Regions from separate parts of the Mesorhizobium sp. NZP2077 genome, predicted to be linked through region 1. Evidence: predicted binding sites of a transcription regulator. Region 1 holds the regulator's gene; each other region holds the start of a gene.
The links. Region 1 encodes LexA, which represses DNA repair genes until DNA is damaged. Its sites were predicted from a motif close to TGTTCNNNNTGTGTTCNG; they were not measured.

Region 2: the regulator LexA is predicted to act here: its motif matches at 4,435-4,452, upstream of HGP13_RS26300 (sel1 repeat family protein).
Region 3: the regulator LexA is predicted to act here: its motif matches at 2,888-2,905, upstream of parE (DNA topoisomerase IV subunit B).
Region 4: the regulator LexA is predicted to act here: its motif matches at 3,133-3,150, upstream of dinB (DNA polymerase IV).

What each region holds. Positions count from the first base shown of each region.
Region 1 covers NZ_CP051293.1:4,284,169-4,290,109, reverse strand. Annotated here, with positions in the region: gene kynA (tryptophan 2,3-dioxygenase) at 1-639, shown strand, start outside; gene kynU (kynureninase) at 720-1,967, shown strand; gene lexA (transcriptional repressor LexA) at 2,332-3,072, shown strand; gene HGP13_RS21265 (ComEC/Rec2 family competence protein) at 3,066-5,519, opposite strand; gene gltX (glutamate--tRNA ligase) at 5,622-5,941, shown strand, end outside.
Region 2 covers NZ_CP051293.1:5,232,848-5,238,788, forward strand. Annotated here, with positions in the region: gene HGP13_RS26285 (hypothetical protein) at 15-389, shown strand; gene HGP13_RS26290 (acetyl/propionyl/methylcrotonyl-CoA carboxylase subunit alpha) at 438-2,411, shown strand; gene HGP13_RS26295 (ABC transporter substrate-binding protein) at 2,496-3,617, opposite strand; gene HGP13_RS26300 (sel1 repeat family protein) at 4,046-4,312, opposite strand; gene HGP13_RS26305 (DUF2147 domain-containing protein) at 4,751-5,092, shown strand; gene HGP13_RS26310 (recombinase family protein) at 5,147-5,941, shown strand, end outside.
Region 3 covers NZ_CP051293.1:4,041,652-4,047,592, reverse strand. Annotated here, with positions in the region: gene HGP13_RS20155 (response regulator/pilus assembly protein) at 1-25, opposite strand, end outside; gene HGP13_RS20150 (hypothetical protein) at 62-331, opposite strand; gene HGP13_RS20145 (type II and III secretion system protein family protein) at 336-1,781, opposite strand; gene cpaB (Flp pilus assembly protein CpaB) at 1,812-2,738, opposite strand; gene parE (DNA topoisomerase IV subunit B) at 2,976-5,033, shown strand; gene HGP13_RS20130 (FUSC family protein) at 5,077-5,941, shown strand, end outside.
Region 4 covers NZ_CP051293.1:3,123,787-3,129,727, forward strand. Annotated here, with positions in the region: gene HGP13_RS15495 (sterol desaturase family protein) at 1-323, shown strand, start outside; gene rsgA (ribosome small subunit-dependent GTPase A) at 407-1,447, opposite strand; gene dinB (DNA polymerase IV) at 1,854-3,101, opposite strand; gene HGP13_RS15510 (helix-turn-helix domain-containing protein) at 3,240-3,656, opposite strand; gene HGP13_RS15515 (dihydrofolate reductase family protein) at 3,768-4,352, shown strand; gene HGP13_RS15520 (alpha/beta hydrolase) at 4,457-5,398, shown strand; partial or broken gene HGP13_RS37905 (hypothetical protein) at 5,613-5,696, shown strand; gene HGP13_RS15525 (sigma factor-like helix-turn-helix DNA-binding protein) at 5,741-5,941, shown strand, end outside.

The sequences.
Region 1 (5,941 bases):
GCTGCCATTCGTTCCATTCGCGCCGACCGGCTTGAGCCGAGCTTCAAGATGCTGTCGCGCGTCGCCCGCATCTTTGAGCAGCTGAACAACGCGTGGGACGTGCTGCGCACGATGACACCCAGCGAATACACCGAATTCCGCGACGCGCTCGGCCAATCCTCCGGATTCCAGTCCTGGCAGTACCGCGCCATCGAATTCATGGCCGGCAACCGCAACCTCGCCATGCTCGGGCCGCACAAGCACCGGCCGGACCTCAGCGGCAAGCTGGAGGCGATCCTGGCCGAGCCGTCGCTCTACGATGAAGCGCTGCTGCTATTGGCGCGCAACGGGTTCGACATCGGCGCCGATGCCAGGCGCACGGACTGGCGTGAGACGCGCACCGAAAATGAAGCGGTCCTGGTCGCCTGGCAGACCGTCTACCGCGACCCGCAGCGCTACTGGATGTTCTATGAGCTGGCCGAGAAGCTGGTCGACTTCGAGGACTATTTCCGCCGCTGGCGCTTCAACCACGTCACCACGGTCGAACGCATCATCGGCCTCAAGCGCGGCACCGGCGGCACGTCAGGCGCGTCCTATCTGAAGAAGATGCTCGAGGTCGTGCTGTTTCCCGAACTGTGGACGGTTCGCACCCGGCTCTGACATCAAACTGATAACAGCCATACAGAGGGCACGCGCTTGTGGCGGGAAACCCTTCGCGAACAACCGAGGACTGACAGACCATGAGTGGAATTCCTGATCTCGCTGGAATCGAAGCGATGGATGCCAAGGATCCGCTGCGCCTCATGCGCGATCGTTTCATTCTGCCGGAGGGGGTGATCTATCTCGACGGCAATTCACTCGGGGCGGCGTCGCACGCCGTTTTCGGCGAGCTGCAGCAGGCGGCAACCCAGGAATGGGCCCAGGATCTCATCCGAGCCTGGAATACAGCCGGATGGTTCGAGATGCCGATAGAACTCGGCGACCACCTTGGGCGTCTGATAGGAGCCGCGGCTGGCCAGACCGTCGTCTGCGATACGACGTCGATCAATATCTACAAGGTGTTGCACGCGGCGCTGGAGATGCGGCCCGGTCGGTCGGTGATCGTCGCCGAGGGTGACAGTTTTCCCACCGACCTGTACATCGCCGAAGGGGTGGCCTCTACCCGCGATGGCGCCCTGCTGCGCCTCACGGGCGTCGACGCTCCAACCATCGAAGAGCTGATCGACGAAAGCGTTGCGGTGGTGCTGGTCAATCACGTCAACTATAAATCGGGTGAACTGCGCGACATGGCGGCGCTGACGCGCAAGGCTCATGCGGCCGGAACGCTAATCATCTGGGACCTATGCCACACAGCAGGCGCTCTGCCAGTCGAGCTCGACCATGCAAATGCCGATTTCGCCATCGGCTGCACCTACAAATACCTTAACGGCGGTCCGGGCTCACCGGCCTTCATCTATGCCGCGCAGCGTCACCACGGCGATATCCGCCAACCGCTCAGCGGCTGGTGGGGGCATGCACGGCCCTTTGCCTTCGAACGGGGTTATGTTGCCGGCACCGGCATCCGCCGCTTTTTGTGCGGCACGCAGCCGGTCCTGTCTATGCGGGCGCTTAAAGGTGCGCTTGCCATCTGGAGCGACGTCGACATGGCGGCATTGCGAAAGAAGAGCGTCGCGTTGACCGAACTGTTCATCCAACTCGTCGAAGCCAAGTGCGGCGCCTATGGTCTGACATTGGAAAGCACCCGCGATGCGACCAAGCGCGGCAGCCAAGTGTCGTTCCTTCACGATCATGGCTATCAGGTGATGCGGGCGCTGATCGAGCGCGGGGTGATCGGTGACTTTCGCGCGCCGTCTACCATCCGTTTCGGCTTCACGCCGCTCTATGTCGGCTACAAGGACGTATGGCAGGCAGTTGAGGTGCTGGAAGACATTCTGCGCACGGACGCGTGGAAGGATCAGCGTTTCGCTGTGAAGGAAGCCGTTACCTGACGCAGCCATACAACGGCAATGGGGGGACCGAAAGTTGGCATTTTGGTTTCGTTTCGTTCACCCCGACAGACGACTGGCAATGCGGCGAATGTACCCCGGCGAGGTGCGTCTGCGACCAATTCCAACCACTTGCCGAAGAATGAGCCAGCACCATTAACCATAACAATTTCAACGCGCACCGGGGCGCGTTAGCGGCAGGCAGGCGTCGAACACGGCCCGCTGCCAGCGCCAAATAACTTCAGCCGCCTTAACAAATTCACTAAACTTTAAACGGTTGCGGAACACAACTGGAACAGATAGTGTTTGTTCTGGGTTTGTTTTTCGATTCTGGTTCAGACCTTTTGTTCAAGCCTTGGGGGCTGCCATGCTGACGCGCAAGCAACATGAACTCTTGATGTTCATTCATGAACGGCTGAAGGAAAGCGGCATTCCGCCCTCCTTCGACGAGATGAAGGAAGCGCTCGATCTCGCCTCCAAGTCAGGAATCCATCGCCTGATCACGGCGCTGGAGGAACGCGGTTTCATCCGCCGGCTGCCCAACCGGGCTCGGGCATTGGAGGTGCTGCGGCTACCCGATTCGATCGCGCCCGGCCTCAACGCGGCAAAGAAATTCTCGCCAAGCGTCATCCAGGGCAGTCTTGGTCAGGGCGGCCTTGGCCGCCAACTCAAGCCTGCAACGCCGTCGCGTTTGCCCGCGGCCGGCAATGACGACGACGCGGTTTCCGCGGTGTCGATCCCGGTGATGGGGCGTATCGCCGCCGGTGTGCCGATCGATGCCATCCAGCATCAGACGCATTCGATCTCGGTGCCGCCGGACATGATCATGGGCGGCGAGCATTATGCGCTGGAGGTCAAGGGCGACTCGATGATCGAGGCCGGCATCTTCGATGGCGACACCGTCATCATCCGCAATGCCGATACCGCCCAGCCCGGCGAGATCATCGTGGCGCTGGTGGATGAAGAGGAAGCGACGCTGAAGCGGTTTCGCCGCAAGGGCGCCTCGATCGCGCTTGAAGCCGCCAATCCGGCCTACGAGACGCGCATCTTCGGGCCGGACAGGGTCAAGGTGCAAGGCAAGCTCGTCGGGCTGATCCGGCGCTACTGAGCAGGAGCGGCAGGCTTTTCGGGTTTGCGCCAGGGCGCCAGCCCCCTCGCCTCGCGTGAATATTTGCGCTGCGCATGCCAGGGCCGATACGGCCCGTCCACCGCGAAGCTGATAATTGGAGGACCTGTCGCTGATTGGCGGTCGAAGAAGACGGCAGCACTGCCCTTGCGGGCGAGCTGCCGTTTGGTGACGACGAGAACCAGCGAGTTGTGGCAGGAATCATATCCCGTCGCGTCATTGACGACGATCAGGTCTGCGAAACCGCAGGCCTTCCAGGTGTCCTTGCGGTCTTCGACATGCGCGATGATCGCGCCGGACGGGTGCCGGGCGAGACAAACGCCGTCCGTGCAATAGAATGGCGCTCCCGGTGGCAGATTGACGGCATCGGCAATGTCGAATAGCCCATCCGCCTTGCTGAACATCTCCGGCACGACGATGGTTTCGGATGTCAGCGCGCGTTTCCAATTGTCGACGGTGAACTCGTTCGGGCGAGCCCGGCTGACCGCGAGTTCGCCGCCGCCGATCGGCAGGGCGACCAGCCGCGCGTCCTCAGAGATCAGCACATCCGGTGTGCGCGTATCCGACACCGTCAGCAGACCGGCAAGCGCGAATGGCAGTGCTGCGAGCCGCAGCCATGTCGTCGCCATCGTCGCGATGACCAGGGCGACGGTCACCAGCAGGACGGATTGCTGCGAAATGAGCCCGACCGCGTCGACCGGCGAGCGTTCCGATATCCACGCCGAGATGGCGATCATTGCCGTCAGGCCCTTGCCCATCAGGTAGAGGGCTGGCGCATCCAATCCGAACGGCATCAGCAACGCGCTGGCAACGGCCAGGAACATCACCGCTGACACGATCGGCATGACGGCCAGATTGGCGAACAGGCTGAGCGGCGACACCCGCTGGAAATGCCAGATGGCAAATAGCGCCGTGGCGCTGCCGGCGATGATCGAAGTCATGGCCAAGCCACCCGTCGCCAGCAGGAATCGTCGCGTGAGAACGCTTGGCAGGGACCGCTTTGGCGGTGGCGGTCTTGCCTTTCCCGCACGGTGATCCGCCCAGCCGGCGTAGGCGCCGACCAGTGCGGCCGTTGCGGCAAACGACATCTGGAAGCTCGGGCCGACCACCTCATGCGGCGAAACCACGATGACGGCGATCGCCGAGATCGCCAGATTGCGCATGGTCAGCGCCGCGCGATCGAACAGGACGGCAATCAGCATCACCGCCAGCATGATGAAGCTGCGCTCGGCGGCAACGACGACGCCGGAAATGACGAGATAGGCGGCGATCGAGACAAGTGCCGCGGCAGCCGCGTATTTCTTCACCGGCCGCCGCGCGGAAAAATCCGGAAACAGCGCGAAGGCGCCGCGCAGCAGACCCATGATGGTGCCGGCGACCAGCGCCATATGCAGCCCGGAAATCGAGATGATGTGATAGATGCCGGTGCGCCGCATCGCTTCGTTGATTTCGTCGGGGATGCCCGCTCGGACACCAACAATGAGCGCTGCCGCGATCTCACCTTCAGCACCGCCGACCGTGGCCCTGATGTGGTCGGCGATGGCTTCACGGGCATTTTCTATCCCGGAGGAAAGGCGGGCCGACAGCGGCATCTCACCGTCATCAGCGGAGACGACTGTTGGATTGCCGAGGAAGAACCCGCTGCCGCCGATGCCGGCGAAATAGCTGTCGAAGGAGAAATCATAGCTGTCCGGCCGCACCGGGCCAGTCGGCGGCAACAGTTTGGCGTAGCCGGTGACCAGGGAGCCGGCAGTCATTTCCGCCGGGATGCTTCGCGCCGAAAGCCGGACCCTTTCCGGCGCATAGCGCAGTTTCGGGCGAGCGGTCGAGGTCACGTCGATGGTCAGACGGATGCGGCCAGTCTCCATCTGCTCCAGTGAGACGACGCGGCCGGTCAGTTGCGTCGAGATTTCCGAGCCCAGCATCTGCGTGCCTACTCGCCATGTCTCGACCTTGGCGGCGAGCAGGCCAAGCGCGCACAACAATGCCGCCATGAAGCCCAGATGGGTTTTCGGCCAGGAGCGCGAAACAAGCGCGCAGTTCGCCACCAGCACGACGACCGCGACAGGCTTTGCGAAATCAGGCTCCACTGCCAGCGAATAATAGCCGATCGCCCCGGCGGCCAGACACACCGGCACCAGCAAGAAGGCGATGCCCCGGTCAAGCTCCAGCTCCGCCGCGATGGCCACGCTGTGGCGCAGACGAGGCAGTGAAATCCGGCCCAGTTGCCGGCGCACACGCACAATCCTGCCTGTTTCGATGGGCGGAGTTGGCGCTGGAACATTCGCCGGCAAAGCTGGCTTACTGGAGCCCGGCACAAGTGGCGACGGCGGCGGTGGGGTCGCCAGAGGCGTCGCAAACAGGGATCGTTCGCTGACGCCGGCAACAGCGTCCTCGCCCTGATCCAAGCCCCGGCCTCGTCTAGCCATCGGGTCTGCCCCTTGCACCCCTGACGCCCTATGCTACATGAACGCGCAACGCGCGAAAGTCCGCGCAGCCGCACCCCGCTTCAGATGGTTTCCGAGAGTTCCATGTCCGACAAGGTCGTCACCCGTTTTGCTCCCTCGCCCACCGGCTATCTGCACATCGGCGGCGCGCGCACGGCGCTGTTCAACTGGCTGTACGCCAAGCACACCGGCGGCACGATGGTGCTGCGCATCGAGGATACCGACCGCGAACGCTTCAACGAGGCGGCTACCCAGGCCATTCTGGACGGGCTGACCTGGCTTGGGCTCACCTGGGACGGGGAGGCCATATCGCAGTTCGAGCGCGCCCCGCGCCACCGCGAGGTCGCCGAGGAACTCGTGCGCCTGGGCAAGGCCTACTACAGCTACGAGACGCCTGCCGAGTT
Region 2 (5,941 bases), 950 kb from region 1:
GGGATCATGTAGAAATGAAGCTGAAATATTTTCCGAAGGCATTCGCGTCAATACTTTCAGCATTTCTTGTATTCTCAGCATCTGGCGCGAGCCTGGCCGGATCGCTGGCGGGAAGCGAGGGGGACAAGCGTTTTCCACCGACTTTGTCGGGCGATCCGAAGTCGCCATGCACCAAGGCCTACAAGGCCTATGTGGCGGCCGGCGGCCATTCGGCCTACGCCACCACATCGTATTCCAGGGTGGTTTCGCTCTACATCGTGTGCGGCGCGCGGCTGAATGCGCCATCGCAAAAGGTGCCGGAGGAGTTGGCGATGAAATCCTGCCTGGCCACACGCGCGCACGACAAGGTGACGAACGGCGGCGCCTGCGAGATCGCCGCTTCGACGTAGGTTGGCGCCTGCCCAATGGCGCCGCCCGAGACAGACCCGGGAGGCTCCATGTTTAGCAAGATCCTGATCGCCAATCGGGGCGAGATCGCTTGCCGTGTCCTCCGCACGGCCCGCAAGCTCGGCGTGCACACCGTCGCTGTCTATTCGGATGCCGACGCGAAATCCCTGCATGTCGAGATGGCCGACGAGGCTGTTCGTATCGGCCCCTCGCCTGTCGGCGAAAGTTATCTGCGCGGCGACAAGATCGTTGCGGCGGCCCTGGCGACAGGGGCGCAAGCCATCCATCCCGGTTACGGTTTTCTGTCGGAAAATCCCGATTTCGTCGACCAGGTGGCGGCGGCGGGGCTCACCTTCATCGGCCCGTCAGCGGCCTCGATCCGTGCCATGGGACTGAAGGACGCCGCCAAGCGGCTGATGGAGAAGGCCGGCGTGCCGGTGGTGCCGGGCTATCATGGTGAGGCACAGGAGATCGTCCTGCTTGCGTCCAAGGCACGTGAGATCGGTTACCCCGTACTGATCAAGGCGCGCGCCGGCGGCGGCGGCAAGGGCATGCGACGCGTCGAGCATCCTGATGATTTCTCCGAGGCGCTGTCCAGCGCCCGGCGCGAGGCAAAGGCTGCTTTCGGCGACGACCGCGTTCTGGTCGAAAAATATGTCGACAAGCCCCGGCACATCGAAGTGCAGGTGTTCGGCGACAATTTCGGCAATGCGGTGCATCTCTACGAACGCGACTGCTCGGCGCAGCGCCGCCACCAGAAGGTGATCGAGGAAGCGCCCGCCCCCGGCATGACGCCCGCTTTGCGCAAGGCGATGACGGAAGCCGCCGTGAAGGCCGCCAAGGCGATCAATTATTCCGGCGCCGGCACCATCGAGTTCATCGTCGATGCCTCGCAAGGCCTGAAAGTCGACCGCTTCTGGTTCATGGAAATGAACACCCGCCTGCAGGTCGAGCATCCGATCACGGAAATGGTCACCGGCACCGATCTGGTCGAGTGGCAGTTGCGGGTTGCGTCTGGCGAAAAGCTGCCGAAGACGCAAAGCGAGATCGCGCTTGCCGGCCATGCCTTCGAGGCGCGCATCTATGCGGAGGACGCGGCAAAAGGGTTCCTGCCTGCAACAGGCACGCTGCATCATCTGAAGTTCCCCGAGCCCGACGCGGCGGTGCTGCGCATCGAGACCGGCGTGCGGGCCGGCGATGCCATCTCGCCCTTTTACGACCCGATGATCGCCAAGCTGGTCGTCCATGCAAAGGACAGGCAAGCGGCGCTGGAAGCTCTCGGCGCAGCACTCTCGCAGACCGAAATTGCCGGTTCCACTGTCAACTCCGCCTTTCTTGCCGCGCTTGCCGCCGATCCGGACTTCTGTGCTGGTGACGTCGACACCGGTTTGATCAGCAGGCATCAGGAGGCGCTGACCGCGGTCGCGCCGCCGACCGGCGAAATCATCTCGGCAGCCGCCCTTGCCGCCTCCGGTGCCGGAACCTTGTCATCATCGAATGATCCATGGTCTTCGCTTTCCGGCTACGCGCATTTCCACGGCGTCGTGCGGCGCACGCGGCTGAAGTTCGGCGAGGCCGATATCTCGGCAAAGGTTTCGGTGCGGCCGGACGGGCGCTTCCAGGTGACGCTCGATGCGCCCTACGACAGCGCCAATGCACATGACCTTCGCGCCGTTCCTCGCCTCGCCCGCTGGCCAGGCCACATCACGGTGTTCGAAGGCGCCGTCGGCTATACATTCGCGGTGCCGGATCCCTTGGCCAGGAGCGATGAGGCGGCTGCCGCTTCCGGCAGCCTGCGCGCGCCGATGCCCGGCCTGGTCAAGCTGGTGCGCGTGGCAAAGGGCGATGCGGTGATCAAGGGACAACCGCTGCTGATCCTCGAAGCGATGAAGATGGAGCACACCATCGCCGCCCCACATGACGGGGTGATTGCCGAGATCGCCATGGAAGGCGCGCAAGTCAGCGACGGGACCGTGCTGGTGCGGTTCGTCGAGGAACAAGCTTCGACTGCCGCAACTGGCTGACAGCCGGAACTGCATCCTGGATCACAAAGAAAAATGGCCGGGACGAACCCGGCCATTTCTTTAGATATCTGATCGCCAGAGTGACTACTGCGCGATCGGCGCGTATTTGCCGTCATGCCACTGGTTGATGTCGTAGCTGGCGTTCTTGAGGTCACCCTTTTCGTCGAAGGTGACATCGCCGACTACGGTGCTGATCGGCGTGCCGTTCTTCAACGCTTCGGCAACCTTGGCCGGATCGTCGCTGCCGGCACGCTTGATGCCTTCGGCGAAAGCCTGGACCACGGCGTAGGAGAACAGCGTGAAGCCTTCCGGCACGAAGCCGCCGGCCTTGATCTTCTCGACGGCTGCCTTTGCTTCCGGCTTCGCCTGCGGATCCGACGGGAAGACGAACATGGTGCCTTCACCGGCCGGGCCGGCAACCTGCCAGAATTCCGGCGAGGCGATCGAATCCGGCATGATCAGCTGGAACTTGAGGTTCTGTTCGGCCGACTGACGCAGGATCAGGCCGGCTTCAGGATGGTAGCCGCCGAAATAGACGACGTCGGCCTTGAGATCCTTCAGCTTGGTGACGAGCGCCGAATAGTCCTTCTCGCCGGGGTTGATGGCGTCATAGTAGACTTCCTTGAGGCCGCCGGCGTTCATGGTCGCCCTGACGGCGTCAGCCACGCCCTGACCGTAGGCGCTCTTGTCGTGCAGGACGACGACGTTCTTGCCGGCATATTTCTTGGCGATCCACGGGCCGATGAAGGCGCCCTGGGCGTCATCACGCGTATAGAGACGCATGATTGTCGGCCAGCCGGCCTTGGCGGCCGCGTCGGTCAGAACCGGGTTCGAGGAAGCCGGGCTCATCATCAGCGCGGCGGATTCGGCATAGACGGCCGAGGCCGGAATGCTCGAGCCCGAGCAGGCGTGACCGTCGATGAACTTGACGCCATTGGCGACGATGCGGTTGGCGACCGACACGGCCTGCTTCGGATCGCACTGGTCGTCCTCGATGTCGAGCTTGATCATCGAGCCGTTGACGCCGCCCGCGGCGTTGATGGCGTCGGCGGCGGCCTGTGCGCCCTGCTTGAACTGATCGCCGATGGTGGCGAGCTGTCCGGTCATTGGGCCGACCACCGAAACGGTGATATCATCGGCGAATGCGACCGGCGCACTCATCATCAGGCCGAAAATGGCCGCGCTCAAAATACTCATTTTTTTCATGACAATAGAACTCCTCCACTCACGCGCGGCCGCCCCGGCCGCGCTTCTTCTCAGAGAGGCGGGACAATTTCATCCTTCATTGGGCCTGTCTAGGCGCATCGGCACCGCTCGATTGGGCCTGCGAGGCGACATCCACACGCAAAAAAGCCACGCCAGCCTTGTTCCGGCTGGTCGTGGCTTTTTTGCCTGTCGGGCCATTTCCCCAGCGCCCCCGCGCCGCGAACCCCAACGTCGCCTTCCCTGTCTTCCTGCTGACCATGATCTTACCCGATTTTCGGGATCATGGTTCGTCGCACGGCCTGGACCTGTCGGCCTGCCGCATTCTTGTTGTTGATGGCCCGTGGCCTGGCTGTCTGCGCAGCCTTATCCCTGTTTTGGCCCGACCGTCTTCGAGCGGTCTTGGCCGGAGCGTCCCCGTCTGACTGAACTCAGTGCATGGTCATCCATTCGCGGGCTTCGCGCAGCGCCTTGGCGATCTCGACCTTCGACATGGCGGCCGACAGTTCAGAGCGTAGTTCCGCAGCGCGGGCCGAGCCCTTGATGGCGGCGATGTTGAACCATTTATGGGCGGCAACGACGTCGGTCTCGCAGTCGCGGCCGGTCGCATACATCATGCCCAGTTCGAAAAGAATGTCGGCCTGGGCAGTTGCCCCCATGGCGCCGAAACCTGCTTCAAGCATTTCAAAACGTGCCATTTTAGTCCCCTGTCTGGCTCCCGAGAGCTGCCTCCGTTTGTCTTGTCCGGGCCGCTCTTTCGATGCTTTCGAGAATGCCTATCAGGCTTGAATCCGTCGTTAAATGGCGTGCTTAATTTGAAGAAAACAAAGCTAAAACAAGAGGTAAACGCGCAAATTCGTTAAGGATACGAAGCCAGCAATTCAGCCCATTTGCGCTAAATTTGACGAAAATTTTCGCGGGCGGAATCAACACTCCGCTAACCACGGGAAACAAACACGATGCGCCGGTCGTTTTCATTTCCTCTGCGATAGGCCGGATTCAGGCGCTTTCAAAATCCCAAACTCTTCCCTTGCGGCACCGCTTTTGTTTTGCGGGGAGCTGGATTAGCTTACGTTTGCGTAAGCGGCAGACCGGCGAGGCGGAGAATTCGGCCGGCTATCCAAAGGGAGCAAGACATGTTTCGAAAAGTGAGCCTGGCTCTTGCAGCCACATTGATCATGGCGGGCGCGGCGTGGGCCGATCCGATCGAGGGCAACTGGAAGACGCAAGCCGGCGACACCGCCGCCATCTCAGGCAGCGGCTCGTTTTCCATCACGCTCAAATCAGGAAAATATGCCGGCAAGACCATCGGCTCGCTGAAAGCGGCCGGCGACAGCAAATATGCCGGCAGCATCACCGATCCGGCGAACGACAAGACCTATTCGGGCAAGGCGACATTGTCGGGCACCTCGCTCAAGATGAGCGGATGCGTGCTCGGCGGACTGATCTGCAAGAGCCAGACCTGGCATAGACTTTAGTTCTGCAGACTGATATCGGACGGTCTCCAAGACACCAACGGAGACCGTCCAGTCATGCTACAGCCTCGCGACCTCAAGGGACGCCGCGCGATTTCCTATGCTCGCTGGAGTTCTGGCAAGCAGGCGCAGGGCGATAGCTCGGCGAGGCAGACAAAGAATGCCAAGGCTTTCTGTGCGTCTTTTGGTCTGACCCTCGACAGTGAATTGGTAGACGATGGTGTGAGCGCATTCAAAGGCGCGAACCTTGAAGCCGAACTGGGCCAGTTCGTCGCGGACGTTCGTTCTGGCAAGATACCACGCGACGTAGTCCTGATCGTTGAGAACATTGACCGTATCACTCGCGTGAAGCCAACGCGGGCTATCCGCTATTTCCTCGACCTCTTGGACACTGGGCTAACTCTGGTGACCCTGACGGACCAGCGGGTCCACACGAGCGAGGGCTATGACGACAACTTCTCTAACCTGATGATGTCCCTCATGGCCATGCAAGCGGCTCACGAGTACAGCGCAAAACTGTCCTATCGGGTGAGCGAGGCCTGGGGACGTAAAGCGGACAAGGCGCGGGCGGCTGTCGCAAGCGGTAGCGGGGCAAAGATCAAGGTTGCGAAGGTCCCCTTTTGGATTGACCGCGAGACCAACGAATTGAATGTACGCGCCACCGATGCGCGGCTTCTCTTTGAACTCGCTAAGGAAGGACACGGCCAGCAGACCATCACACAGATACTAAACACGCGCGGCATCCCTTCTCCCTCAGGGAACACATGGGCTCAAGCCGTTGTTGGTGAAGTCCTCCGCTCCCCAGCCGCCTATGGGTGCCTTGTGCTCAAGGGCGAGGAAGTCCCCGGCTAT
Region 3 (5,941 bases), 240 kb from region 1:
TCTTGGTCTTGATGCCGTTTGCCATTTTTTGTCAGCCTGTGGGCTCGATCGCCCTTTGGGGTCAGTTGGCCGTGGTCGTCTGCGATGCCTTCGAAGCGGCGGCCTGATCGGGCGTGATTGGTCCGGCGTCGCCACGCTTGGCAGGTACGAGAAGCCTCGTATTCTGGACGCCGTATTTCCACGGATCGACCATCTGCATGACGGTGTTGGCGGCCTGCGCGTTGCCCGGGCCGATCGTCACCCCTTCGCTGCGTGTGTAATCGTCGCTGGTGCAGCCACCGGCCAAACCGGCAAGAAGCAAGGCGATGCTCGATCTCAAGATCAGTCGCATGGCTTCAGTCCTTCGGCAGGTCGAGGAAATGCCCGACCGTGGTGGCGGGGGCGGTCCGTGCGGCGTTGCCATCGGCCATCGCCAGCGCGCGACCGGTGTCCGACGCCTTCACTTCCTCGGTGTTGTTGAGGAAATAGTCGACATTGCTGGCCGGCTGCGAACCATCTGTCGGCACGGCCATTTTCTTCGACGGATCGACCGGCTTGACCAGATAGGGCGTGACGAGGATGACCAGGTCGGTTTCGCGCCGCTGGTAGGATTTCGACGAGAACAGCGATCCGAGCACCGGCATCTTGCCGAGGCCGGGAATGCGCGACGTGGTGATGTCGTTTTGCGACTGCAGCAGTCCTGCGATCATGAAGCTCTGGCCGTTCTTCAGGTCGACCGAGGTCTTGGCACGGCGCACGGTGAATCCCGGCACCGAGATGTTGCCGATGTTGTAGGACGCCGACGCATCGATCGATGAGACTTCCGGCGCGATGTCGAGGCTGACCAGCCCGTCCTTGAGCACTGTCGGCGTGAAGTCCAGGCTGACGCCATATTTCTTGTAGCTAACGGAGATCTTGCCATTGTCCTCCGAAACCGGGATCGGGAATTCGCCGCCGGCGAGGAAGCTCGCGGTCTCGCCGGAGCGGGCGATCAGGTTGGGCTCGGCCAGCATGCGGGCAAGGCCGCGCTCCTCCAGCGCCTTGACGGCGACGTCGATCGAGAGGCCATTGGACAGCAGCCGGCCGATGATCTCGCCGGTTCCGGCCGCCGCGACGGTGCCTGGATCGATGGTGACATCGCGCCCGCCAAAGCCATAGGCGAAATTGGCGCTGTATTTTGCACCCAGATCCTGACCCGCCTGCCGGTTGATCTCGACAAAGCGGACATTGAGCTGGACCTGCTGCGACGACGAGATGTTGACCGAATTGATCACATCTTCCTTGCCGGAAAAACGCGTCGCGATCTGGTTCGCCTTCTCGGCGGCGACCGCGTCATCGGCCTCGCCCGACAGCACGACACGGCCATTGGCCGAACCGACCTTGATCTTGGCGTCCGGCACGCTGGCGCGGATCGTGCTGGCCAGTTGATCCGTGTCGAGTGTCACCTCGATGTCCACGGTGCCGACAAGCTGCTTTTTCTCGTCGAACAGGGCTATGCCGGTGGTGCCGAGATTGTTGCCCAGCACATAAAAGGATTTGTCGGTCAGTGGATTGACGTTGGCGATCTCCGGATCGCCGATGACGATCTGGTAGAAGGCGGCACTCGTTATGATCGTCTTCGGCTTGCCCTTGGCGACCTTGATCGACGCATTCTTGGTCGCCGAGACATAGACGATGTCATTATCCGCCTTGGCCGCCCCGGACAGAGCGAGAATGCCGCTCGCAGCCAGTGCAACCGCCATCGCCAGGGTGCGCCCGAAGCGCAACCGGCCCGTCATTCGATATTGGGTACGCATCAACATTGCCCTGTCCCGTCCGGTCCCCACCGGCCTTCACTTCTGGTCGCGCGCAGGAACCTGGTATTCCTCGGCCTTCGTGCCGCGCGTCACGATGACCGTCTTGAATTTCGGCTTCTCCGGCTCCTTTGTCATCGCATCGAACAGCGAGCCGGCCGCTGCCTGAGCCTTGGCCGCCACCGATCCGCCGAACGAAGAGATGGTGGTGACGCCGTTCTTGCCGTCGCCGCCTTCGCTGGCGGAGCGCAGCGACAGCGACAACGTGCCGACGGTGCGGGCAAGCGCCACTTTCTGCGCGCCCTCGGTCGTGACCTCGATGGTCACGGAATTGGTCACCTGAGGCGTCGTCTGGCGCACGTCGGCACCCTGGCCGACACTCAGCACCTTGGCATCGGCGACGACGATTTCGGAGGTGATGGTCGAACCGGCCGCACCTTGCGCGTTCTTGGCCACTTCCTGGATTTCGCCGGCATCGCGCGTCAGCACGACATCGACGCGGTCACCCGGCGTGACAAAGCCGCCGACACCGGCGATCTCGTCGGTGCGGATGGTGACCGCCCGCATTCCGGGCGTCATCATGTTGGAGAGCGTCGCGCGGCCGTTCGGCCCCGACAGCTTGGTCAGCAGCACCGGTTCGTTGACATCGATCGGCGACAGCACGACGCGGCTGCCTTCGCCCAGCAACCCATCGATGGTGGGAAAGGCACCTTGCGGGAGGGAATCCTGCGGCCACGGGATTTCACTGAGCTTGGCGCGGTCGAGTTCCATGCCGTAGCGCAACGGCGCGTTGGCCACCACGATGGTCTTGAACTCGATCCTGGGCGCGGCGGGAGCGGGTATCGACGCCGTTTTCTCACCGGCATCAGCCTTGGCCTGGCTCTTGACCCAGAAATCCGCGGCAAAGATCGAGATCGCGCCGAAAACGGCGGCGATGCCGATCATCGTTATGGCCTTGCCCCTCACGCCGAAACCCCTGATGCCCGTCGTTTCTTGTTATGTTGGGCTCACGCTAGGCTGGTTTGTTAAAGAATCAGGAATGCGCAACGCCTGCATCAGACCTATTTCCGCCCGCTTGGTTATCGAATGGTTTTAGGATAAGACGGGTCAAATCCCCGAACGTAACAGGAACCTCCGTCGCTTGGCGCCGCAAAGCGTGGCAGTATCGGCGGGTGATTCGCAGCATCGGACCCGATGGCAGGCATGGACGACAACAACGATCTCTTCGGCAATATGGACAAGCAGCCGCAGCCGGTTCGCACACCCGCGCGCCCGGCGGATCCGCTGGTGCAGGCGGCGGCTAGGCGTCCGGCCGCGACCAAGGATGGCAGCGAGGGTTATAGTGCCGCCGACATCGAGGTGCTTGAGGGCCTGGAGCCGGTGCGTCGCCGGCCTGGCATGTATATTGGCGGCACCGACGACAAGGCGATGCACCATCTGTTCGCCGAGGTCATCGACAATTCGATGGACGAGGCGGTCGCCGGCCATGCCACCTTCATCGATGTCGAGCTGTCGGCCGACGGCTATCTCGCCGTCACCGACAATGGTCGCGGCATTCCAGTCGACCCGCATCCGAAATTCAAGAAGCCGGCGCTCGAAGTCATCATGACGACGCTACATTCGGGCGGCAAGTTCGACTCCAAGGTCTACGAAACCTCGGGCGGCTTGCATGGCGTCGGTGTGTCCGTCGTCAACGCGCTGTCGGATCATCTCGAGGTCGAAGTCGCGCGTGGCCGCCAGCTCTATCGCCAGCGCTTTTCGCGCGGCGTCCCGGTGACCGGCCTGGAGCACCTCGGTGAGGTCCACAACCGGCGCGGAACCAAAATCCGCTTCCATCCCGACGAGCAGATTTTCGGCAAGGGCGCGGCCTTCGAACCGGCGCGGCTCTACCGTATGACGCGCTCGAAGGCCTATCTGTTCGGCGGCGTCGAAATCCGCTGGACCTGCGATCCCTCGCTGATAAGGGAAAAGGACCAGACGCCGGCCAAGGCGGAATTCCATTTCCCCGGCGGCCTCAAGGACTATCTCAAGGCATCGCTCGGCGACGACTTCCAGGTGACGCGCGAAATCTTTGCCGGCAAGAGCGAAAAACAAGGCGGCCATGGCTCGCTCGAATGGGCGGTGACCTGGTTCGGCGGCGACGGCTTCATCAATTCCTACTGCAACACCATCCCGACCGGCGAAGGCGGCACGCATGAAGCCGGCTTCCGCAACGTGCTGACGCGCGGACTTCGCGCCTATGCCGATCTCGTCGGCAACAAGCGCGCCTCGATCGTCACCTCGGAAGACGTCATGATCTCGGCGGCGGGCATGCTGTCGGTGTTCATCCGCGAGCCGGAATTCGTCGGCCAGACCAAGGACAGGCTGGCGACGATCGAGGCCATTCGCATCGTCGAGACCGCGATCCGCGATCCGTTCGACCATTGGCTGGCCGACAATCCACAGGAAGCCTCGAAGCTGCTTGAATGGGTGATCGCGCGCGCCGACGAGCGGGTGCGCCGGCGGCAGGAAAAGGAAGTGTCGCGCAAGAGCGCGGTGCGCAAATTGCGCTTGCCGGGCAAGCTCGCCGACTGCACGCAGAACGCCGCGGCCGGCGCCGAACTCTTCATCGTCGAAGGTGACTCGGCCGGCGGCTCAGCCAAACAGGCGCGTGACCGGGCCAGCCAGGCCGTATTGCCGCTGCGCGGCAAAATCCTCAACGTCGCCAGTGCCGGTAATGACAAGCTGGCCGCCAACCAGCAGATATCGGATCTGATCCAGGCGCTCGGCTGCGGCACACGCTCAAAGTACCGCGACGAGGATTTGCGCTATGACCGCGTGATCATCATGACCGACGCCGACGTCGACGGCGCCCACATTGCCTCGCTGCTGATCACCTTCTTCTACCAGGAGATGCCGGCGCTGGTGCGTGGCGGCCATCTCTATCTGGCGGTGCCGCCGCTTTACTCGATCCGGCAAGGCGGCAAGGTGGCCTACGCCCGCGACGATGCACACAAGGACGAGCTTTTGCGCACCGAGTTCACCGGGCGCGGCAAGGTCGAGCTTGGGCGTTTCAAGGGCCTGGGCGAAATGATGGCCGCGCAGCTCAAGGAAACCACGATGGATCCGAGGAAGCGCACGCTGCTCAGGGTCGATGTGAACGAAATCGATTCAACCACCAAGGACAGGGTCGATGAGCTGATGGGCACCAAGCCGGAAGCTCGCTTCCGCTTTATCCAGGAACGCGCCGAATTCGCAGCGACGGAAGTGCTGGATATCTAGTCGTTCGCCGGTCCATAACAGGCTCAGTTGCGGAGACGAGCATGTGACCTGGGTGCGGCTGAAGACCTATTTCGAGACGAGTTTGGCCGGGCTGACACAGCCGACGCGCTCGGACTGGATTTTCGCCCTGCGCACCGTTTCGGCCGGCCTGATCGCGCTGCTGGCCGCTTACGCGCTGAAGCTCGACCACCCGCAATGGGCGATGATGACGGTGTTCATCGTTGCCCAGCCCGTCGCCGGCATGGTGCTGGCGAAGGGCTTCTACCGCTTGCTCGGCACGCTGGCCGGCGGCATCGCGGCGATCGGCATCACCACGGTATTCGGCACCAACCCATGGGTGCTGGTGACCGTGCTTGCCGTCTGGATCGGCATTTGCACCTTCGTCTCGTCACTGCTGCGCAATCCCGAAGCCTATGGTGCTGCCCTTGCCGGCTACACCGCGATGATCATCGGCCTGCCGGCCTTCGGACAACCACATCTCGTCGTCGACCTCGCGGTCGCGCGCTGCGCGGAAATCGTGCTCGGCATTGTCTGCGCCGGCCTGACCAGCCGGCTGATCCTGCCAAAACTGGCCAGCGACGCCATCATCTCGCGGCTGAAACGGTGCATTCTCGATCTCGCCACCTACGCCGCGGGCGCCTTCTCGGGAGGTGATACCGCGACACTTTCCGCACTGCATCGTAAACTCGTCGCGGACATCCAGACACTGGGCGAAATGCGCGCTTATGCCAGACTGGAAGCGCCGAGTTTCGCGCCGCGCGCCCACCCGGTGCGGCGCACTATTGGACAATTGCTCTCGGCCCTGTCGGCGGCACGCGCGCTGCATTCGCATGCTGCCCCGAAAAACGCCGCACTCATCCCGGTGCGCTCGGAATTGCATACCCTTGTCAGTGAACTGGCGGACAAGC
Region 4 (5,941 bases), 1.2 Mb from region 1:
TGCACGACCGTCACCATGTCGAGGAACGCAGTCCGGTGGGCACGCCGACCTGGCTCAGTCTCGGCGTGCATGCGCTGATCGCATTGCCCGTCTGGCCGGTTTCCGGTTTCGCGACCGCCAGCGCGGTCGGCTGCGGCCTGATGCTGGGCTATCTCTGGTATGTCAGCGTCCACCACATGATCCATCACTGGCATCCCGCCCACCCCAGCTATCTCTACACGCTCAAGCGCCGCCACGCGGTGCACCACCATATCGACGACAACGCCAATTTCGGCGTGACGTCGCTGTTGTGGGACCGGGTTTTTGGCACGGCGCGGCTTTGAGAGGCAGTAGGGCAGTAGGGCAGTAGGGCAGTAGGGCAGTAGGGCAGTAGGGCAGTAGGGCAGTAGGGCAGTAGGGCGGCCGTTCAGCGCCGCTTGCCGCGGGTGGCGGGGGACTTGGCGCCGCGAGGGCCGCTCTGCACCGGCGTGTTGTGCTGGTTTTCGTCCGAGAGTTTCCGCCAGCGGGCCAGGCGCTCGGGATCGAGCGTGCCGGCCTTGATGGCGGCCTGCACCGCGCAGCCCGGTTCGTGCACATGGGTGCAGTCGCGGAATTTGCACAGCGGTGCAAGCTCGGTGATCTCGGCAAAAAGCGTGTCGATGCCATAGCCGACGTCGCTGACCTGCAAAGTGCGCATGCCCGGCGTGTCGATCACCCAGCCGCCGCCGGCAATGGCATGCAGCGAGCGCGCCGTGGTGGTGTGGCGGCCCTTGGCGTCGTGTTCGCGAATGGCGCCGGTCTGTTGCGGCGATTGCTGCGCCGATCCGGCCAGCGTGTTGACCAGTGTCGATTTGCCGACACCGGAGGAACCGATCAGCGCCACCGTCTGGCCCGCGCCGCACCAGGCGGCCAGCGCCGTCGCGGCATCCGACGTGCGCGGGTTCAGCGTCACCACGGCCAATCCGCGCTGCAGCGCGGCGGCTTGGCGTTGATACGCCTCGGCGTCTTCAGCCGTGTCGGCCTTGGTCAGCAGGATGACCGGTGTCGTTCCGGCCTCGTTGGCCAGCGCCAGATAGCGCTCGAGCCGGGCGATGTTGAAGTCGGCATTGCAGGAGGTGACGATGAACAGCGTGTCGACATTGGCCGCGGCCAGTTGCGGCACCCGGCCACCCTGGGTGCGGCGCTCCAGAACCGTCTTGCGGGTCAGGCGCCGCTTCACAAGCTGATCATGTGGCTCGACCAGCACCCAATCGCCGACGGCATAATCACCTGTGTTGGCTTGTGGCGGCAATGTCAGGTCGGTTTGCCCCGTCTGGGACAGGCCACTCAGGCGATCGCGATGCACCATGGCAATGCGCGTCGGGATCAGGCCTGCGTCATCGGGCTCAAGCTGATCGCCGAAGAAATCCGACCAGCCGAGGCTGGCAAGCGAGATTGCGGAGGCCGTCACGGCTTCGACCAAGGGCACGGCGTCGCAGGCATTGAGCAGTACCCCCGATAAAATGAGAGGCGCGGACCTCCCGTGCCGGGCGATCCACCCACGCCGCTGTATGGGCGGCATGGCGCGATTTGGCAAGCATTTCACGGCGACGGCCGGGCTCACCCGTCAGCGACCTCGATTGCCGCGATGATAACCAGGCGAGCCTCAAGACGAGAAGCCGCTCACCAGGCCGGAATCCGCATTTTCTTGACAAGCTGTGCTGGCCGGATGTTACTGCCGCCAGCCGCTTGGGCTGGGGGACTTGCCGTGAAGAAGACATATCTGAAGCCGGTGCTGGTGAAGCGCGAGATGCTGTCCGCCGTGACCGCCGCGCCTGCCACTTCCGGGCGTTGATCAGGAAGCCGTAGCGCGAGTAGCCTGACGCTTCCCACGCTCACAGCTCCTTTTCCGCCAGTTCCCTGAATTCGTCGGGCACGGAGCGCGCCGCTTCCAGCGCCACCGTGCCGTAGCCGACGGCCTGTTTGCCGAAGCGCTCGCGGATCTTGTCGATGGCGCGATCGGCGCCGAAGCGGGCGAGGCCTTTTTTGCTGCCCGGCCGGCGCTTATCGTCGGTCAGGCCGAGCGGCAGGTCGAGTTGCAGCTCGGCGCTCTCCTCCAGATGCGATACCGAGATGGCCAGCAGCGAGATCGTCTTTTCGTGGCGATGGTCGGCGAGTACGCCACGTACCAGGTCCTGCGCGATTTCGGCCAGCATGGTGGTCGCCGAGATCGGCTGGTCCAGCGTGATCGAGCGGGCGACGGCGCTGAGGTCGGCAAAGCGCACGCGCACCGTCACCGTGCGGCCGGGCCGCGCCTTGGCGCGCAGCCGGCTTGCGACACGGTCGGCCAGATGCAACAGTGTCGGCACGATGACATCAGCCACGGCGGGCTTGCGGCCAAGTGCCGATTGCGCACCGGCCGAGTGTGCGCGGCGCTTGGTCTCCAGTTTCCTCGTGTCGCGGTTCCATGACAGGGCGGCGAGCTTTTCGCCGGCAGCGGGGCCGAGCAGCCGGGTCAGCGCGCCGCTGTGCGTCCTCGCCAGTTGGCCGATGGTCTCGACGCCGATCTCGGCCAGCCTTGCCTTGGTCGCCGGGCCGACGCCCCACATCAGGCCGACCGGCAAATCGTGCAGGAAGGCCAGCTCGGTGCCGGGATCGACGACCACCAGCCCGTCGGGCTTGGCGACCTGCGAGGCGATCTTGGCCAGATGCTTGGTGCGGGCCACACCGATCGAGATCGGCAGGCCGAGTTCGGCCCGCACGCGGCGGCGGATCGCCGTGGCGATCTCTTGCGGTTGGCCGAACAGATGCGTGCAGCCGGCGACATCGGCGAAGGCCTCGTCGATGGAAATGCGCTCGACCACCGGCGTGAAATCATCGAGCACCTTGATCGCGGCGTCGCCCAGCCGCTGGTAGTGGCTGAAATTGCCGCCGACGAAGATCAGCTGCGGGCAAAGCTCGCGCGCCTTGCGCCCCGGCATGCCGCCGCGCACGCCAAAGGCGCGCGCTTCATAGGAGGCGGCGAGCACCACGCCGCCGCCGACCGCGATCGGCTTGCCGCGCAGCGATGGGTCGAGCAATTGCTCGACCGAGGCATAGAACGCGTCGAGATCGGCATGCAGGATGGTCGCTGTCGTTTCCAACCGGCCGCATATCCGAGGTTGCTGATGGGACAAGAACGAATAGGGAACAAAAGGGGACAAAAGGGGACAATTGTCAAGCGGGGCTGTGGAAAACTCCACTTTTTCCCACAAGGGGAGAAGGGTACGCCGCCCTACTACCTACCCAATATGCTCCGCCCTTAGCGCCGCCTTCATCCGTTCCAACGCCGGTGCGCCGCCGGCCGCCAGTTCGTCGGCAACGCCGGCGAGATGATCGTCGGCCTTGCGGTGCTTGCTGCCCCAGGCGCCGAGCGTGGCCAGCACCGGCAAAAGGTCGATGCCGGCCTCGGTCAGCCGGTAGATCGCCTTCAGCCCATGGCTCGGGTCGTCGCTGCGGGTGAGGATGCCTTCCTCCTGCAAAGTCTGCAGCCGCTCGGCCAGCGTGCGCGAGGAGATTCCTTCATCGGACTGAAGGAATTCGCGAAAATGCTTTTTTCCGGCGAAGACCAGGTCGCGGATGATGAGCAGCGTCCAGCGGTCGCCGAGCAGTTCCAGCGACAGGCTGATCGGGCAGCCGGATCTTTCGTGCGTCGACATGTCTATGGTTCCATTTTTAAATCACTTTACTATTGACATCATTTTTTGCTTGCGTCAATGGTTCCAAAAGTAAATCAATTTCCTTTTAAGCCGGCCAGCAAGGAGACGACGGTGAAAATGCTCATCCTTCAGATGCAGATGTCGGTCGACGGCTTTGTCGGCGCCAATGAGGACCATACCTGGCAGCTCTGGGAATGGGGCGACGACATAGGCTGGGACGAGGACCTGAAACGCGACTTCAACGCGTTCTTTGCCGGTATCGACACTATCCTGCTCAGCCGCAAGATGGCCGAGGAGGGCTATCTCAGCCATTGGGGCCATGCGGCGAAGAAGTATCCGGCCGATCCGTTCTATGCCTTCGCCCAGCGCATCGTCGACGCGAAGAAAGTGGTACCGAGCGACAGGCTGAAAGCCTCGCGGTGGGAGCGCACGAGGGTGGTGAGCGGCGACCTGCCGCGCGAGGTCACGGCGCTGAAGGTTGGCGAGGGCGGCGACATGGCAGTCTTCGGCGGCGCCGGCTTCGCCTCGTCGCTGATCGCGGCCGGACTGGTCGACGAATTCCAGCTCTTCATCAACCCGGCTGTGCTGGGCGCCGGACGCCGCATCTTCGACCAGGGCGGTTTTCAGAACCTCCGGCTGGTCGGCTCGAAGGCCTATGCCTGCGGCATGGTGGTTAACCGCTACGCGCCGGGTTGAGGCGAGAGAAAAACATCTGCCGTCACGTATCCTTTTTGTCCGCCCGTCCGTCCTTGGCTTTGGAAGGTCGCGCAGCCGCGATCCGCAACCCCTGGGAGACCATCATGGCGAGCATTGAGAGCGAGGCAAACAGGAACCACTATGCGGCGATCGTCGCCAATGCCGGCACGTTCAACAGCCCGCAGGCGATGATCGATTTCAACGACACCAGTTGGACGGCGCTGACCGGCGAACCCGGCGGCGTCGACTATATCGAAGTCGATGCCGGCGGCGTGCCGGCGCTATGGGTCGTGCCGAAGGGCGCGGACGAGCAGCGGGTGCTGCTCTACGCGCATGGCGGCGGCTTCCTCGGCGGCTCATTCTACACGCACCGCAAGATGGTCGGCCATCTGGCCAAGGCCGTCGGCTGCCGGGCATTGGTCTATAACTATCCTTTGGCGCACCAGGCGAAGCACCCGGCCCAGCTCGATGCGGCGATGGCGGCATGGAACTGGCTCGTCGACCAGGGCTTCGACACCAGGTGGATCGCGCTTGCCGGTGATTCCTGCGGCGCGGTGCTGACCTATGGCGTGCTGCAACGGTTGCGTGCCCAGGGCCGGCCGCTGCCGGCTGCCACGCTGATCATCTCCGGCTGGTTCGACATGGCGCTGACCGGCGCCAGTTATGAGACCAACCGCGAGAAGGATCCAGCCTTCGCCAGGGCCACCGTCGACTGGCTGGTGACCAACTTCATCGGCGACGGTGACCGGCTCGATTCGGAGGTCAGCGCGCTCTATGCCGACCTGTCCGGCTTTCCGCCGGTGTTCCTGCAGGCCGGCGCCGACGAGGCGCTGGTCGACGAAAGCCGCATGTTTGCCGAGCGCGCCAGGCATGCTGGCGTTGAGACGCGGCTCGACGTCTTCGACGGCATGCTGCATTCCTTCCAGATGATGGCCGGCCGGGCGCCGGAAGCCGACGACGCGACCGGCCGCTTCGCCGCCTGGGTGCGGCCGAAGCTTGGCCTGCCGGATGCCGGCGGCAAGGTTGCCGACAACAGGGCGGCCTGACCATGTGCCGGCTTGTGCATGCACGGCGCTTGCGCGATGCTGTGGCAACGCCGAGCGACGTGCCGCGATGAACCAGCAGATCCGCAATTCCCATGAGACGAGGCAAGGTTTTGAGCCGCGCCTCGACCCCGAAGGCCTGTTCGACCTGCGCTACAGGGCGTTCCTGGAGACGGTCTCGCATCTGCGTGTCCGCCTTCACCGCTATTGCGCGCGCATGACCGGCTCGGCTCTCGACGGCGAGGACATCATGCAGGAGGCCCTGTTCGAGGCCTATCGCAAGATCGGGCTGCTCGACGATGCACAGGCGCTGCGGCCATGGCTGTTCCGCATCGCCCATAACAGGTGCATCGACTTCATCGCACCCGGCGCACGCGGCTCAAGGCCGAAGCAGGCTATGCCAGCGATGAGATCGTGCTGCCGGTCGAGCCCGCCGGCCCGGGCGCCGGCCGCGCCATCGAGCGGCTGGTGGTGCACCTGCCGCCGAAGGAGCGCGCCTGCGTGCTGCTCAAGGATGTCTTCGACCATTCGCTGGACGAGATCGCC